Linked DNA regions of Roseibium sp. Sym1. Each later gene encodes a partner of the first gene's protein in a complex. Links are inferred from orthologs where the notes say so. Each region holds a gene or a part of one and is shown on either strand. Other genes may lie near its edges. The genes, in order: trxA and trxB.

Region 1 (8,960 bases):
GAACTTGCTGCGCAAGACACCACATAGCGGCGACAGGGGGTTGCGCCGAAAACGCGCACGTCGAACAAGGGCCATACACCGGCACCGGAGTGACGCGCCTGTTTTCGAAAAAAGCCGTTTTGCAAAGGAAAACGTCATGCTGACGACACTTGCTTACTCGGCAAGCCTTCCGGCGATCGCGATCGGGCTGATCTACTGCGTGTCGGCGACCACCGGGCTTGTCTATTAACGTGCCACGCCAGGGTGCCTCTTCGGAGACCTCCGCGGCTCCACGGGAAACGAAAACGCCGGCTACCATGAGCCGGCGTTTTTCATTCCGGCAGCTGTTCGACGGGCCTCCGCACGCCTGAATCCGGCCCCGGACCCGCCCGCGCCGGGAGGCCCGTAGCGTGAAGGGGCACCGTACCTCCAATGTTGACGCAGCCGCTCATGTTGCTGTCGCAAAATCATACCCGTCAGCGCAGACTTGGTCCCATATTCGATCCTTGAGCTTCGGGAGTTGGCAAGTCTACGATGGCATCGCTTTTCTGACAGGGAGCTAGGCACGGTCCAATGAGAATTCGAACTGGTCTCGATGCGACGGATATCCGCATCCTCGGCGCGGTCCAGAAATACGGGCAGCTGAGCAAGACGAAGCTGGCCGAAATCGTGAACCTGTCAGCGACACCGTGCTGGGCACGGTTGACCCGCCTGCGCGCAGAAGGTTTTATCCGCGGCTACCATGCCGACATCGCCCTCGAGCGCGTTGTCGACGTGACACGGGTTGTCGTGACCGTGTCCCTGGAACATCACCGAAAATCAGATTTCGACCGGTTTGAAAACCATATCAGGACTGTCGACGCGATCATCAATTGCGTCGCGACCGGCGGCGGCACCGACTATGTCATGACGGTTGTCACCCCCAACCTGGCCAGCTTCCAGGAGCTCATGGATGATCTTCTTGCAGCGGATCTGGGCATCGACAGATACGTGACCTATTTCGCCACGCGCCTGATCAAGGCCGTGCAGCCCAACCTTGGCAAGCTCGTATCACCGCCCAAACGCTAGGTGACGGACATGCGGAGCATATTCGACGACATGCGACGCGGAAATGACCCGATTTTCGGGCGGCGCTGCCAGTCGTTTATTTGTCACGATAGCCTAGAGCATGTCTGATTGGGCTGAGATCAGCCCTGAAAACAGTCTGCTCGGTCTGACAAAACGCCAATTTTCAGGCCACACGTTCAGACCAAAAGCCCTATTTCCTAGTGCATCAGCAACACCGCTGCGGGCCATGCCCAATGATCAAATGGGTGGAGGAAAATGATGCAAGCTCGTGAGTTCGGCTTTGGAACCCAAGTCCGGAAATCTCCCTATTTCGACGCGACCATACGTTGGGGCGCACAGGGATTTTCGGTCTATAATCATATGTATATCCCGCGGGATTTCGGCAATCCGGAGCAGAATTTCTGGAACCTGGTGAACGACGCCATCCTGTGCGATGTCGCGGTGGAGCGCCAGGTCGAGATCACCGGGCCCGATGCCGCCAAGTTCACGCAGCTGCTGACCCCGCGCGATCTGTCGACCATGGCCGTCGGACAGTGCAAATACGTGCTGATCACCAACGCCTATGGCGGCATCCTCAACGACCCGATCCTGCTGCGCCTCGGCGAGAACCATTTCTGGCTGTCGCTCGCCGACAGCGACATCCTGCTGTGGGCGCAGGGCGTTGCCGTGCATTCCGGCCTTGATGTCACCATCACCGAGCCGGATGTCTCGCCCCTGCAATTGCAGGGCCCTAAATCGGGTGAAATCATGCGCGCCCTGTTCGGCGACGCGATCATGGACCTGCGCTATTACTGGCTGCGCGAGCTGGACCTGGACGGCATCCCGCTGATCGTGTCGCGCACGGGCTGGTCCAGCGAACTCGGCTATGAAATCTACCTGCGCGACAGCGCCTATGGCGACATTCTCTGGGAACGGATCATGGCGGTCGGCGGCCCGCTCGGCCTGAAGCCGGGACATACCTCGACCATTCGCCGCATTGAAGGCGGCATGCTTTCCTATCACGCGGACGCCGATATCAACACCAACCCATTCGAACTGGGATTGGACCGGCTCGTCAATCTGGACACTGATGCGGAGTTCATCGGCAAATTCGCGCTGCAGCGCATCCGGGACAACGGCGTGACCCGCAGGCAGGTCGGCCTGATTATGGACGGCGCACCACTGCCAGGTCCGAACACCGCCTTCTGGGTCATTCATCGGGACGGGCAATGTGTCGGCAAGGTGACCTCGGCCGTCTACTCGCCGCGCCTGGAGAAAAACATCGCTCTGGCCATGGTGTCGGTCGACTGCGCCGATATCGGCACACCGCTCGAGGTTGAAATGCCTTTCGGCGTGACAGGTGCCACTGTGGCAGAGCGGCCATTCTTCGACCCCAGAAAAAAGCTCGCAGCCGCCTGAACTTGTGAAACCGGGCAGGACCCAGCAAGGAGGCTGAGAACGTGTCAGATCTTTCGATCGCGCTGCATTGGCAGCGCACCGAGGCCAATCTAAAGGCCGGCGAATACTCCAATGCACATCTGGTGCAGTACAATGCCGGTCATGAAGTCCAGGTGGACGCCGCCCCCGATTGGGGCGGCGATCCCGAGCACACCAATCCCGAACAGGCGCTCGCAGCAGCCCTGTCCAGTTGCCACATGATGACGTTTCTGGCCCTGTCGGCAAAGGCGGGCTGGCCGGTCGCGAGCTATCACGACCGCGCGGTTGCCCATCTCGGCAAGAACGAAAAGGGGCAGATGTCCGTGACGCGGATCGACCTGAATCCCGTTGTGCACTTCGACACCGGCTTTGCAGTCGACACCGAGAAGCTGGACCAGATGCAGGAGCGCGCGCATCGCTACTGCTTCATCGCCAACACGCTTGCCGACAGTGTCGAGATCAACGTTCTTTGACCGTTGGGCCCGGAAGGCTCAACAACGAATAAAATGATAAAAGCCGGTTCTCTCGAACCGGCTTTTTGCTTGCCAAAAGCAGCGAGCGTTTCCGGCTCAGCCCGCTTCCGCGGCCGGGGTCATCCACCCCTGAACGGCGCCGCCGACATCCTTCAGGATCGCAATCCGGCCGATGCCCGGCACGTCAAAGGGCGGGCGGATCACCTCGCCGCCATGGGCCTTGGCCAGATCAAGGCGCTCGTCGACATTGTCGACGGCGATATAGGATATCCAGTGCTCGGGAACGCCTTCGAATTGCGGGCCGGCCATGGGGAAGAGGCCTCCCACCGGCTTGTCGCCCAGATTGGCCACCACATAGGTGCCCTCTTCCATCGGCATTTCGGTAAAGGACCAGCCAAGCGTCTTGCCGTAGAAGTCACGCGCCTTCTGCGTGTCCCGGGTCATCAATTCGTTCCAGTAGAAAATCCCGTGTTCGGCCATTTCCATCTCCCTGCCGATTTTTTTTCGAGCAACAGTATCTTAGCGCCGCCCGCGGGACAGACCTGTGACAAATATCAAGGGTTCAGTCCGGTTCAGGATTTGCGGCCCCGATAGCCCGGCAGCGTCCAGCCGCGCTGGATCGCCCCGCCGCGCAGCACCAGCGCCACGCCACCGGCCGCGACCATGCACAGGATCTGCGGCAGCCCAAGCTGTACCAGCAGCACGTAGCTGCCCGCGCCGGCAAAGGCCGCGCTGACATAGATCTCGGATTTGACAATGGAGGTCGGTTCACCGGCGATCGTATCCCTAAGGACTCCGCCGAAAGTCGCCGTCGATACGCCCATCAGGACCGCAACCAGGATGGTGTCGCCGACCGTCAAGGCCTTGGCCGCGCCCATGACCGAATAGGCGGCAATGCCGATTGCATCAGCCCAGCGGAGCGGTTTGCTCAAGGTCTCGATCCAGTCGGCAAAGAACCAGACCAGGACGCTGACGACCAGACAGACCTGAAGGTAGGCCTCGTTGGCGACCCAGAACACCGGCACGCCGAGCAGCAGATCCCGGAGCGTTCCGCCGCCAATGCCTGTCAGGGTGGCAAAAAACAGAAAGGCGATGATATCCAGCTGCTTGCGCGAGGCCACGATGCCGCCGGTTACTGCAAAGATGGCCACGCCAAGATAGTCCAGCATCTGCAGCAGCATGGTGCCCCCGTTTTTTTCCGCCCTTTAGCCGGAATAACCTGCCTCACCGATTGTCATCCCGGTTTGACGCGTCAGCGTCAAGACCGGGACGACAAATCGAGATGGCTTTGGCGTCCAACGGTTGTCGGGTCAGTACAAATAAAAAGGCCACCCCCGCATCTGACGAGAGTGGCTTTTTCAAAATATGTGGCTGGTCAGCCGTCAGGCGCTTTTGTCGACCGTCTGGCCGGCGTCGCCTGCCGGAGCCGCCTGGGCGACGTCCTTCGGGCCGCCCTTGGAAACGCCGACCATGGCCGGACGCAGCACGCGCTCGCCGATCACGTAACCGGCCTGCACCACCTGGACCACCGTGTTGTTCGGCACCTCGGTGTTGGGAACCTCGAACATGGCCTGGTGGAAATTCGGGTCGAACTTATGGCCCTCAGGGTCCAGTTTCTTGACGCCGTTCTTTTCCAGCTGGTTGAGGAGATCGCGCTCGATCATCTCAACGCCCTCGATCAGGGAGGCAACACCGGCGTCGGCGTTCTTGCGGTCGTCTTCCGGCAGGGCTTCCAGTGCCCGGCGCAGGTTGTCCGACACCGTCAGCATGTCGCGCGCAAAGCTGGACACCGCGTACTGGCGGGCGTCCTTGATTTCCTTCTCGGTGCGGCGGCGTAGGTTTTCCATCTCCGCCATGGTGCGCAGGGCGCGATCCTTCAGATCGGCATTCTCGGCCTGCAGCGCCTCAACCGGATCGACGGCAGCTTCGCCAGCATCGCCCTGGCCGTCAGCCGCTTCGGTTTCCGGCGTCACATCCGCCGGCTGTTCTTCCGGGGTTTTGTTGTCGTCACTCATGAATGTTCCGTTTGGCTCAATCTCTTTGCGGCTGCTTTATACCAATTGCAGGCCTTTTCAAAGCGGATCGGCGGACAGGCTTTCGCTTATCCGCCGGACGCGCTCATATGGTCTGCCACCGGTCGGCCGCAGGCAGACATGCGATCAGAGGGCGCTCTTGATCCAGTCGGACAGCTTGCCTTTCGGTGCGGCACCGATCTGGGTGGCCATCGGCTCGCCGTCCTTGAACAGGATCAGCATCGGGATCGACCGGACGCCGTATTTCATGGCCATGTCCTGATTCTCGTCGATGTTGAGCTTGGTGATTTTCACCTGGCTGCCCATCTCCTCGGAGATTTCTTCAAGCGCCGGCGCAATCATCTTACAGGGACCGCACCATTCGGCCCAGAAGTCGACGACGACCGGGCTGTCGGATTTCAGGACTTCCGCTTCAAAGGAAGCGTCGGTGACTTGCGTGGTTGCCATAACAGGATCTCGTAGTTTTTGTGTGCGCGCCTACCCGATGCAAGCGCGTCAGTTGGCACGAACGTAGGAAGCGAGAGGCGCCCCGTCAAGCGGCTGTGCCGTCAGGCCGCAACCCTGCGAAGGTCTCGTCGAGCAGTTCCGCCGGGATTTCCATCAGCGAAGGTCCCGCGGTCCACAGAAGGGCCGCGCAAATCTCCCTGCCCGGGTAAATCCGCTTCAGCATTTCCCTGTAGACACAAAGCTGCGCGCGGTATTCCAGCGGCACGCCCTCGACCTCGGCCGGCGGTTGAAGATTGGTCTTGTAGTCCACGATCACAACCCGGTCATCCTCCACAAGAAGACGGTCGACCTGACCGGAAATCTCCACCTCGGTGCCGTCATTTGCCCGAATCGTCCCGACCAGCGGCACTTCGGCACGGGCCCTTGCGGAAAACAGGGCGGCGAAGTCGGGCCTTTCCAGAATCGCGGTTACCTCGTCCAGAAGCCGCGAACGGCGGTCTTGAAATTCAGGCTTCAGCGCCTGGACAAGAAAGGCTTCGGAAGCAGTCCTCCTGTCCGCTGCAGGCCGGTCCGGCAGGAGCTCAAGCAGGCGGTGGACCAGCCGTCCGCGTTCGAGCGGCCAGGAAGCCGCGTCCCTGCCGGCCTGCAGGCGCGACACGGCCGGAACAGGTTCGATCCCGTCTTTTTCCTCCATGGCCTCGAAGGCCCTTGATGGCTGCAATCGCTTTTTCTTCGGCAGCGAACGCACGGGTTCCGTCAGCCATGCCGGCAGCGGCCCGGCGCTGTCCGGCACGACCGGCGCCGCATGACCACCTTCCGCCGCCCCGCTGTCAGCATGTTCGGGATCCTTGTGCCAGCGCCAGGCGGTGACCTCGCCATCCGGTCCGGTGAGTTCGCGCGCTTCCGGTTTCAGCGCGCGGGAAACCATCGAGTACCAGCAGTCTTCATGGGCGCCGCGCTTCGGCTCCCAGCCGCAGACCACAAGGCGATCCTCGGCGCGCGTCAGCGCCACGTAGAGCAGCCGCCTGTACTCCTCCTGCTGGGTGGTGCGCAGCCCGTCGACCGCGTCGTCATGCCAGGGCAAGCGGTCGGTCTTGGGCGGCAGCCAGACCAGCGCGGGCGGCAGCAGATCGTTGTCAAGGCGCTGGCGCGGCAGAAACGCCGGATCGTGGATGGCACTCACCGGCGGCGCGCCCGGGTCGACCAGGATCACGATCCGCGCTTCCAGCCCCTTCGAGCCGTGCACAGTCATGATCCGGACCATGCCCTTGGTGTTGGTCAGTTCGCGCTTGATCTCGGTGGGCGCCGCCGCCATCCAGGCGAGGAACCCTTCCAGGCCCGGCGTGCCCGCCTGCTCATAGGCGATCGTCAGCGCAAGAAATTCGTCGAGCACGTCGTCGACCTCGACCCCGAGCCTTGCCCGGAAGGCCCGGCGGCCGCCATCTGCACCAAGCAGCCTGGCATAGAATTCATAAGGCGGCACGAAGTCGGCGCGGGAACGCCAGTCTTCCAGTGTCGATCTGACACCGCGCCACAGGCCGGATGTCTCGGAGCGCCTGACCAGCATCTGCCAGAGCGTGCCCGGCCGGATCTTGTCCGGTGTCTCGCGCGCAATGTCGAAGAGGTCGTCATCGTTCAGGCCGAAGAGCGGGCTCTTCAGGACGCAGGCGAGCGACAGGTCGTCTTCGGGCAGCAGCAGGAACCGGCCGAGCGCCGCCAGGTCCTTGACGGCAACATGGTCGGTCAGCACCAGCCGGTCGCTGCCGGCGGCCGGAATGTCCAGCTCCTTGAGTTCCCGGTTGAGCGCCTCGACAAAGGGGCCGCGCTTGCGCACCAGGATCATGACATCACCCGGGTCCGCCGTGCCCTCCCGCATCCACTGCCCGATCTCGGAGGCAATCCGCTTCGCGACCTTGAGCATCGGGCTGCCCGTGCCGACGTGATCGATCGGCTCGCGCCAGTCATCCGGCTCCTCGATTTCGGCTTCCGCCTCCAGCGGCCACAGGTCGACGATGCCGGCGTCCCGGCGGATCGCCTCGTGCACCGGCGCCCGCACGTCCTGGGAAAGGCCCGTGTGGGCACTGGCATCCTCGAACACCTTGTCGACGGCGCCGAGCACGTCCGGTGTCGAACGGAAGGACAGCTGCAGGTTGACGGAATGGAATTCCCGCTTCGCCTCGCCCGCCTTCTGCTCGAACTCCCGGCGCATGGCATCGAAATAGGCCGGAACGGCACCCTGGAATGAATAGATCGACTGTTTCTCGTCACCGACCGCAAACAGGGTGCGCACCCGCTGGTGCGCACCCTCGCCGGTGAAGAATTCGGCGGCCAGAGCAGTCACCACGTCCCATTGGCGCGGGCTGGTGTCCTGGGCTTCGTCCACCAGGATGTGGTCGAGCCCCTGGTCCAGCTTGTACTGCACCCACAGCGCGGCATCGGATTTCTGCAGGAGTGTCGCGGTCTTGACCACCAGGTCTTCGAAGTCGAGATAACCGCGGGCGGTCTTGGCCCGCTCGTAATGGCGGATGACCGCGTCGGCAAGGCGCAGCAGCGACGCAGTGCCTTCATAGGTGACGACCTTGCGGCGCGCGTCCAGAAGGGTGAGCAGACGCCCCTGCTCGGCTTCCAGCGCCTCGACCATCTGCGGAAAATCGGCGGCAAGTTTCTTGGTGGCCAGCGCCTTGCGCGGCTCCAGCTTGGCGGTCAGGAAAATCGCCAGCCAGGCTTCCCGGAACGCGGTGGGGTCCGACAGGGCAGCTGCATCCACCAGCGCCTGGCCCCGCGCCTGATCCGTCTTCGTTCCCAGGTTCAGCGCTTCCGCATAGGCGCGGCAGATGCCCATGTCCAGCGGGCAGTCGTCCTTGAAACGCCGATCGAATTCCGAAAGCCGGAGCGACGGATCCACCTCCAGCAGACCGGCCAGTTCATCGAGCGCAGCCTCCAGCCCGTCGGCATCATTGGTCCAGCGGCGGAAGGCGTCCCGGCTCTGGATCAGTTCGTCCAGCGCCTTCTGGGCACCGCCGTCGCTCATCAGCTCGATCACCGAGGCCAGCCCGCGGCCATAGGCACTGTCCGGATCCGTTTCCGCGGCGTGCAGAACCGTGGCGCGGGATTCTGCCATCAGTTCCGCGGCCACCCGGTCGTCCAGCACCGCAAAATGGCCTGCGACATTCGCCTCCAGCGGAAACTGGTGCAGCAGGGCTTCACAGAAGCCGTGGATGGTCTGGATCTTCAGGCCGCCCGGCGTTTCCAGCGCCCGGGCAAACAGGCGCCTTGCCATGGCGAGACGGGCCGCGTCCGGCCTCAGTCCCTCGATGTCCTCAAGCTCTTTCGACAGGGCCTCATCGTCCCTGGTCACCCAGTCGCCGAGAATGCGAAAGACGCGGGTCGCCATTTCCGCCGCGGCGGCCTTGGTGAATGTGAGGGCGAGAATGCGGCTCGGATCGGTGCCGTCGAGCAGGAGCCGCACGACCCGGCGCGACAATACGAAGGTCTTGCCGGATCCGGCATTGGCGCTCACCCAGGCGGAGGCCCGCGGACGCGA
Region 2 (8,865 bases), 2.6 Mb from region 1 along the record:
GCTGGTGCTTCGACAGATTCCGATCTGGGAAGACGGCCAGGCGACCGGCTTCATCGACCTGGCCCTCGAACGGGCACATGTCTATCACGAGAAGGAAGAGAGCACGCAGATCGACATGTCCGACGCGGACCGGACCCGCGAGCATGAGGCCCGCTTCACCATGCTCGAGCATCTGGCCGATCATGACGACGATCTGATGGAAGCTCTTCTTGAGGATATTGCACCCGACCGGGATCAGGTGTTTTCGGACCTGGTGAACGAAATGCGCGACGGGTTGATCTGTCCGGTGTTTTTCGGATCCGCCGAGCATGGCAATGGTGTCAGCCGCCTCCTGAAGGCCCTGCGCCACGAGGTTCCCGGAGTTGACCTTTTGTCGCGCCGCATTCTCGATGGCGGGAACCGGACTGCGCTCCAGGTGATCAAGACGCTGCATACCCAGCATGGCGGCAAGCTGTCCATCGCCCGGATCCTGGAGGGCACTGTCTCCGACGGCGACAGCCTGTTCCTGAACGGGGACCAGGAAATCAAGGTATCCGGGCTGTTTTCGATTTTCGGACAGCACGCGAGCAAGATCGCGACCGCCGGCAAGGGCGACCTGGTGGGTCTCGGCCGGCTCGATGACGTCAGGACGGGTGATCTTCTCTATCTTGAGGCCGGCGGGGCCGCCGGTACGCAGGAGAACGGACCGCGCAGTCCGGTGCTGGCGACAGCCATCGCGGCAACACAGAGAAAGGACGAGGTGCGTCTGTCCTCGGCGCTGACGAAGCTTGCCGAAGAAGACCCCTCGCTGATCGTCAGCCAGAACCAGACCACCGCGGAAACCCTTCTGGCGGGGCAGGGCGAGATGCATCTGCGGGTCGCTCAGGAACGGCTTGCCGGCAAGTATGGTCTCGACATAGCGGCGCACAAGCCGCATGTGCCCTACGCTGAGACCATCCGGTCGGGTACCAAGGTGCGGGGCCGCCACAAGAAGCAATCCGGAGGGCACGGCCAGTTCGGGGACGTCGTGCTGGAGATCGGGCCTTTGCCGCGCGGGGAGGGGGTCCAGTTTACCGACACCATCACCGGTGGCGTGGTGCCCAAGCAGTATATCCCCTCGGTCCGTGACGGCGTTCTGGACGCCCTGGGCCAGGGGCCCCTCGGCTTTCCGGTGGTCGATGTGTCCGTCTGCCTGACGGATGGCTCGTATCACTCGGTCGACAGTTCCGACCAGGCTTTCAAGATGGCCGGGATCCTGGCCATCCGCGAAGGCTTGCCGGACTGCAAGCCGGTCCTGCTGGAGCCGATCCACAAGGTGGTGGTCGCCTGCCCGAGCGATGCCACGGCCAAGGTCAACGCCATCGTGTCCGCGCGGCGCGGACAACTCCTCGGGTTCGATGCCCGGCCCGACTGGCCCGGCTGGGACGAGGTGCAGGCCTTGATGCCGGAAGCGGAGATCGGCGACCTGATCGTCGAGCTGCGCTCGGCCACGGCCGGGGTCGCGAGCTACACCTCGGAGTTCGACCACATGGCCGAACTCTCCGGCAAGGCGGCCGACCAGGCCCTGCAGAGGTCCGGCAAGCAGGCGGCTTGAGTGAAAGGCTGCCGGCAGGAAACGGGAGGGGCAAAATGCCCCTCCCGTCGTCGGGGGCGAGGGACTTCACCATTTCGTTGCTGCCGGTCACCAGGGCGTTATTTGCCATTGAAGGCCGATTCCGGTTTCCTTCGGGACAAACGGAGTGAGAGCATGAACATCTTGAAAAGACGCAGCTGGGACCTTCCCGAACGAGAGGCAACACCGGAAGCCGTGTTCCTGAACCGTCGGCAGATCCTGGCAGGTCTTGCCGGGGGCGGCGCGCTTGTCGGAAGCGGCCTCGGGCTGCGCCCTGCCTTTGCCGAGGAAGACCCGAGCGCGGGGCTTTATCCGGTCAAGCGCAATGAAGCCTATCAGCTCGACCGGCCCCTGACCGCCGAGGATGTTGCCTCCAAATACAACAATTTCTATGAATTCGGCTCTCACAAGCAGATCTGGCCGGCGGCCCAGGATCTCAAGATCCGCCCCTGGACGGTAACGCTCGACGGCATGATCGACAATCCGCAGACGATCGATATCGACGACCTGCTGGTGAAGATGCCGCTGGAAGAGCGGCTCTACCGGCACCGCTGCGTCGAGGCCTGGTCGATGTCCGTGCCGTGGTCCGGGTTCGCGCTCGCGGACCTCGTCAAGCTGGCGGGTCCCCAGAACGGAGCAAAATACCTGCGCTTCGAAACCTTCCACGACCCCTCGGTCGCCAGCGGCCAGAAGCAGTCCTGGTATCCCTGGCCCTATGTGGAGGGGCTGACGATCGAAGAGGCGACCAACGAGCTGGCCTTCCTGGCAACCGGTGTTTACGGAAAACCGCTCGCCAAACAGTTCGGGGCACCCGTGCGCCTGGTGACGCCGTGGAAATACGGTTTCAAATGCATCAAGTCGATCGTGAAGATCACCTTCACCGATCAGCGTCCGGTCAGCTTCTGGGAAGAAATCCAGGCGAAGGAATATGGCTTCTGGGCCAATGTGAACCCGGCCGTGCCGCATCCGCGCTGGCCGCAATCCTCCGAGAGAATTCTTGGAACCAACGAGAGCCGCGAGACGTTGCTCTACAATGGATACGAGGAGCAGGTGGCGCATCTCTACAAGGACATGAAGGGCGAGCAGCTGTTCATGTAGCGCCTGGCGGCGATTATTGCGCCGCAATATGAACTGGGCAAAAAAAGAGCCGGGTCTTTAAGGACCCGGCAGTTTATTTTGATTCACTGAAAACAGTGGAATCACCTTCCAGAGGGGAACAGCTGGTCTGAACATCACTGGGAGGAGGACGTGATGTCCGTGTGACCAACAGTGATGCTTATATGCGGTGCACAAGCCGATTAAACAAGAGGCAGTGCCGCACACCTGCTATGCATTTTGTGCATTGCTTGACTTTCCGGTCAGAAGGTTCCGGGAAACATGTTTTTTTCCAATACCTTGATCATGTGAAGTTATTGGCGTTTCCGTGCAAAATTCTTCTAAGACGGCGAAAAAAAGTTTTGATTTCCTGCAGGGAACGGGCCTGCCTGCTTTGTGGGCGCTTTTTTTTCTGGGTAAATTTTGGGCAAGGCGCGGTTGCCGGTGCCTGTCTCAATACACCCAGTTTTCCGCGTTGGTCAGCAGGAATTCCCGGAAAGCGGTGACACGGGCGGTGTTCTTCAGTTCCGAGGGATAGACAAAATAGGTGTCGAAAGAGGGCACCTTGTCTTCCTGGTCCGTCATGACCGGCACCAGGTTGGTCGACTTGTCGATGATATAGTCCGGCAGCATGGCAATGCCGACACCGCTCTGCACCGCCCGCTTGATCGCGACGAGGTTGTTGGCTTTCAGCACCGACCGGCGCGGGCTTGTGGCGACCCGGCCTGCGGTTTCCAGCCAGTTCATGGAACGCAGATACGCGGGCGCCTGTTCTCCAAAGGCGACGATGCGGTGATTGTCGAGATCCTCGATGGAGACCGGCGCGCCGAAGCGCTGAAGATATTCAGGCGCGGCGTAGACATGAAAATGCACGGTGAAGAGCTTGCGCTGGATCAGGTCCGGCTGGGTCGGCTGGCGCAGACGGATGGCGACATCGGCTTCGCGCATGCCCAGATCGAGTTCGTCATCGTCGAAGATCAGATGCAGGTCGACATCGGGATAGAGATCAATGAAGGCCTTGATACGGGAGGTCAGCCATGTGGAGCCAAGCCCGACGGTGGTCGTGACGCGCAAGGCTCCGGACGGCTTTTCCTTGCTGTCGGTCAGGCTCGACTGCACGGCCTCGAGCTTCATCAGCACGTCGCTGGCGGTGCGGTAGAGCAGTTCGCCCTGTTCGGTCAGGAGCAGACCGCGCGCGTGGCGGTGAAACAGGGGCACGCCGAGGTCATGCTCGAGAGCGCTGACCTGCCGGCTGACCGCGGACTGGCTCATGTGCAGCGTGTCGCCGGCATGCGTAAAGCTGCCGGCCTGCGCAGCCGCATGAAAGATGCGCAATTTGTCCCAATCCATGCGAGCCCCTCCGCAGGACGTTGCAGGCAGCCTTATTCGGCTGCCTGTTTGGTCGTGGCGGCTTCATGTTCGGCCAGAAACTTCTCAGCTTCAAGCGCCGCCATGCAGCCCATGCCCGCAGCCGTAACCGCCTGGCGGTAAATGTCGTCGGTCACGTCGCCTGCCGCGAACACACCCGGGATCGAGGTCTTGGTCGAATCCGGCGCGGTTTCCAGGTATCCGTTCGGCTTCAGCGTGAGCTGATCCTTGAACAGTTCCACCGACGGCGCATGGCCGATGGCGATGAAGACACCATCTGTGGAAAGTTCCGACAGCTCCCCGGTCTTGGTGTTTTTCAGGCGCACGCCGGTGACCGCCTTGGGCATGCCGCCGCCCAGGATCTCGTCGACCTGGCTGTCCCAGACAACCTCGATCTTCGGATTCTGGAACAGCCGGTCCTGCAGGATCTTTTCCGAACGCAGGCTGTCGCGCCTGTGCACCAGGGTCACCTTGGAAGCGAGATTGGCAAGGTAGAGCGCCTCTTCAACCGCCGTGTTGCCGCCGCCGACCACGACCACTTCCTTGTTGCGGTAGAAAAAGCCGTCGCAGGTTGCGCAGGCCGAGACACCGGCCCCCATGAGGTCCTGTTCGGAAGGCAGGCCAAGCCAGCGGGCCTGCGCGCCGGTGGCGATCACCAGCGTATCGGCGGTGAACACGGTGCCGCTGTCGGCTTCGAGACGGAACGGGCGCTGGGACAGATCCGCCTTGGTGATCGTGTCATAGACGATCCTGGTGCCGACGTTTTCCGCCTGTTTCTGCATCTGCTCCATCAGCCAGGGGCCCATGACGGGGTCTGCGAAACCGGGATAGTTCTCGACATCGGTGGTGATGGTCAGCTGACCACCCGGCTGAATGCCGGCAACCAGCGTCGGTTCGATCATTGCACGGGCGGCATAGATCGCCGCGGTGTAGCCGGCGGGGCCGGAGCCGATGATCAGAAGTTTGCTGTGTTCCGTGCTCATGGGCGCACCTTTTCCTGTGTTTTCGTCCGGTTCCTGCGACCGGTGGCCCGTTGCTAGGGCTCCTGTCCTTGTTGCCGCCGCAAGGCCGCGTAATCCGCAAGGATACGGTCCGCGATCACGGGCGTGGCATCTATCGGCTCGTAGGTAGTGGTTTTCAGCGGGCCTGGGAAGGGGTGAACTGCGCCGATCCGTTCCAAAGTCCCCAAAAACCGGGTGATCTTGTCGTGACCGCCGCTTGGATGGAACACATGAACGGGTTTCCCGGTCGCCGTGGCCTCGCCGATCATGTTGGTGGAATCGGCCGTGGCAATGATCGCGTCCGCCTTTGCCAGGTAATGCCCGAGCGGGTTGGGGTCCCTGCCGCTCCAGTAGAGATGGCCGCCCGACTTGGCCAGGCTCGAAAGCCCGTAGGCAAGGGCAGCGGGTGTCCGGCGTGACGACGTGATCATCAGGGACGCCCCCTCATCCTGTCCCAGGGTGCGCAGCCCGTTCAGGAGCCGGTGCTGGTCGTCTTCGGTAAACCTGTGATGACGGCTGTCGCCGCCGACGAGCACGGCCACGCGCGGTGTTTTCAGGCGATCGATCTCCGGCACTCTTTCTGCACGCAGACCTTTGAGCTTTGCGGCGGAAAACCTGTGGGGAGAGCTCGGCGTCACCAGGACATTGCGGCCGCGCAGCTTGTCATGTTCCGGCACCCAGATGAGATCGGCGGCATCCGGGCCGGTCCTCGGATCCTTGAGGAACACGGTGAATGTCCGGCCGTTTGATAGGCGCTTGATCCGGCGCAGGTAGCCTGCGGCCCGCCGGCCGGAGGCAATGGCGATGTCCGGATAGGGCGGGGCGATCGGGCTGCCCGGCCGGCTTTCCCATTCACGCGGATCGGTCGGTCCGAACGGCAGCCACCAGGAAAAGGGTGGACGGGGGGCGACTTGCCGGGTCTCGAATGGGCTGGCAAGGGCTTCCGCAACACCGATACATTGCGCCAGATCGCCGGCCTTGCCATCGGTCAGGACCCAGACGGTTGACGGGGCGGTCTCCCGTGGCTTCGGCATGTCCGGAGAACTTCCCCTATCGTAATCTTTCGAAATCGTGCGCAATTTTGTTATAGTCTTGCACAAACGCGCAAAAAATCATAACTCGGCACCGGCAACACACGTTAGCGTGGGTTTCTCTGATCCCGCAAGGTGCCGATGCGGTCCGGATGAACCATCCACATCTTGGTCCGAACCTGAAGGCCCAAGGCGCAGCTTAAAGGAGACAGGTTTGAAAGCGCGGCTCGATGCCATCGATTGGCAGATTCTGAAAGAATTGCAGGCAGATGGTCGCATGACCAATGTGGAGCTGGCCCGCCGGGTCGGTATTTCCGCTCCACCCTGTCTCCGCCGCGTCCGTGCTCTTGAAGAGGCCGGGCTCATTCTGGGATATCGCACGCTGCTCGACGAAAAGCAGCTTGGCTACGATGTCACCGCCTTTGCGATGGTGGGGTTGCACAGCCAGACGGAGGCCGACCTGATCGCCTTTGAGCAGACGGTGGAGAAATGGCCGCTTGTTCGCGAGAGCTACATGCTGTCCGGCGAAGTCGACTTTCTCCTGAAATGCGTTTCGCCGGACCTGCAGACTTTCCAGAACTTCATCATCCGGGAACTGACCGCTGCGCCAAACGTCGACAGTGTGCGCACGGCCCTGACGATCCGACGGACCAAGGACGAGCCGGTGGTGCCGATCGACTGAACCGGACGGCTCCGGAGCGCGGCTGCTAGGCCGGCTTCCTGTCCCCCGTTTCCTTGCCGACACGTTCCAGTTTCCGGCGCAATCGCCGGAGAAGGGAGATGTCCCTGATGGCTGCGGATACGAGGGTAAAGACCACGCTCAGTATAAAGCACGTGATGACGATGGCGACGGGCAGCGGCTGTTCGTAGTGGATGGTGTTCAGGGTCTGGTCAATCGGTTCGACGCCGGAGTACAGGCGGTTCTTGATGACGTCCTTGTATGGGACAACATTTACCGCCCCCTGCTTCAAGAAGCCCAGCCCGTAGACAAGGACCAGCACGCCCACCACCAGCGCCAGGAGGAAGCCGAAGATGCGCGCACCGAACTTGAACGCGCTTTCGTGCCTTTTGCGGACAATTCTCTTGAAAACAGTGCGTTCCTGGCCGTTCAGCTTTGAGAAAAGCACCCAGCGGTAAGCCCAAAGGGGGACCGACAGAATGAGCAACCAAATCGCGATTGTATGGAATACCATCGCCAACCTCCAACTCGAACCGGTTGCCACCTTAGCGGTCAGCAGGCTCGGGTCAAAGGCTTAAGCGATGTCTTTTGGGCCGTTTGGCCGATCAGATGAACTGGACTTCGACGATCTCGTAGGAGCGCGCGCCGCCGGGTGCCGCCACTTCGACGCTGTCGCCGACCGACTTGCCGATCAGGGCGCGGGCGATGGGAGACGAAATCGAGACCTTGTTGTGTTTCACGTCGGATTCAACGTCCCCAACGATCATGTATTTCTTTTCTTCTTCCGTATCCTCGTCAATCAGGGACACGGTCGCGCCGAATTTGACGGTGTCGCCGTCGAGCTTGGTCACGTCGATCACTTCCGCTCGCGACAGCTTGTCTTCCAGTTCAGCAATCCGGCCCTCGTTCAGGCTCTGTGCTTCCTTGGCCGCATGGTATTCGGCGTTTTCCGACAGGTCGCCATGCGCGCGTGCTTCTGCAATGGCATCGACGATGCGCGGACGCTCAGCCGCGGTACGTTCCTTCAGTTCATCCTGAAGCATTTTGTAACCGGCGGAGGTCATCGGAACTTTTTCCATGGGTCTCAGACCTTCAACTTATTGGGTCCTTATCTTGCTCTTCTTCAAGGACCGCGCTTTAACAAAAACAAACCAAGCCGGGAAAGGCGCGCTTTCCCGGCCGGTCAATGAGTATATTAGCCTTAGCCGAAGTAGGATTGTAAAGGTCTTACTTCAAGGCTCCCCGCTTTGTGGGCGGCAATGCCTTTCGCCGCAGCAACCGATCCTGCCAGGGTGGTGTAGTACGGCACCTTGTTCAGAAGAGCTGCCCGGCGCATCGACCGGCTGTCGGAGATGGCCTGCGCACCTTCGGTTGTATTGAAGACGAGCTGAACCTCACCGTTCTTGATAGCATCGACGATATGCGGCCGGCCTTCAAGCACCTTGTTGATCTTCTGCACCGCGATGCCTTTTTCCTCGAGGAATTTCTGGGTCCCGCCCGTGGCGATGATCCGGAACCCGGCCGATTCCAGGCTGCGCACCGCGTCGATCACGCCTGCCTTGTCCTCGTCGCGCATGGAGACGAAGACCGTGCCTTCGCTGGGAACACCCGTGCCGCAGCCGATCTGCGACTTGGCAAAGGCCTTGCCGAAGGCGGTGTCGAGACCCATGACCTCGCCTGTGGACCGCATTTCCGGACCGAGAATGGTATCGACACCGGGGAAACGCGCAAACGGGAACACGGCTTCCTTGACGGCGATATGGTCGAACTTGCGGTCGCTGAGGCCGAAAGAGGCCAGGCTTTCACCTGCCATGATCCGGCTGGCAATCTTGGCAACCGGCACACCGATGGTCTTGGCGACAAAGGGGACGGTCCGGGACGCGCGGGGATTGACCTCGAGCACGTAGATCTCGCCCCCCTTGATGGCATATTGCACGTTCATCAGGCCGCCGACCTCCAGCGCCAGGGCAAGGGCCCGTGTCTGGCGCTTGAGTTCGTCCAGCATGTCCTCGCCGAGCGAGAAGGGCGGCAGTGAACAGGCACTGTCGCCGGAGTGGATGCCGGCTTCCTCGATGTGTTCCATGATGCCGCAGACAAAGA

What was found.
Region 2: the proteins of trxA (region 1) and trxB are in contact, whole or in part, in a crystal structure (PDB 1F6M), measured with the Escherichia coli proteins. The link is inferred for Roseibium sp. Sym1 from one-to-one orthologs.

Annotation. Positions count from the first base shown.
Region 1 is NZ_CP114786.1:969,562-978,521, forward strand. Bases 3,757-6,719 are described here. They hold trxA (thioredoxin), read right to left. Parts: upstream 5,417-6,719; coding sequence 5,096-5,416; downstream 3,757-5,095. Other genes in these bases: O6760_RS04420 (trimeric intracellular cation channel family protein), read right to left, coding at 3,757-4,117; grpE (nucleotide exchange factor GrpE), read right to left, coding at 4,319-4,951; addA (double-strand break repair helicase AddA), read right to left, coding at 5,502-6,719. Outside these bases: O6760_RS04400 (Lrp/AsnC family transcriptional regulator), read left to right, coding at 553-1,047; O6760_RS04405 (glycine cleavage T C-terminal barrel domain-containing protein), read left to right, coding at 1,303-2,445; O6760_RS04410 (OsmC family protein), read left to right, coding at 2,487-2,936; O6760_RS04415 (VOC family protein), read right to left, coding at 3,033-3,416; more of O6760_RS04420, read right to left, coding at 3,509-3,756; more of addA, read right to left, coding at 6,720-8,960. UniProt on the Escherichia coli protein: Participates in various redox reactions through the reversible oxidation of its active center dithiol to a disulfide and catalyzes dithiol-disulfide exchange reactions.
Region 2 is NZ_CP114786.1:3,538,569-3,547,433, forward strand. What follows is about bases 3,054-5,921. They hold trxB (thioredoxin-disulfide reductase), read right to left. Parts: upstream 5,038-5,921; coding sequence 4,069-5,037; downstream 3,054-4,068. Other genes in these bases: O6760_RS16055 (LysR family transcriptional regulator), read right to left, coding at 3,140-4,036; O6760_RS16065 (mitochondrial fission ELM1 family protein), read right to left, coding at 5,091-5,921. In the rest of the region: O6760_RS16045 (elongation factor G), read left to right, coding at 1-1,573; protein-methionine-sulfoxide reductase catalytic subunit MsrP, read left to right, coding at 1,727-2,689; more of O6760_RS16065, read right to left, coding at 5,922-6,089; O6760_RS16070 (Lrp/AsnC family transcriptional regulator), read left to right, coding at 6,301-6,768; O6760_RS16075 (hypothetical protein), read right to left, coding at 6,794-7,279; transcription elongation factor GreA, read right to left, coding at 7,371-7,844; carB (carbamoyl-phosphate synthase large subunit), read right to left, coding at 7,967-8,865.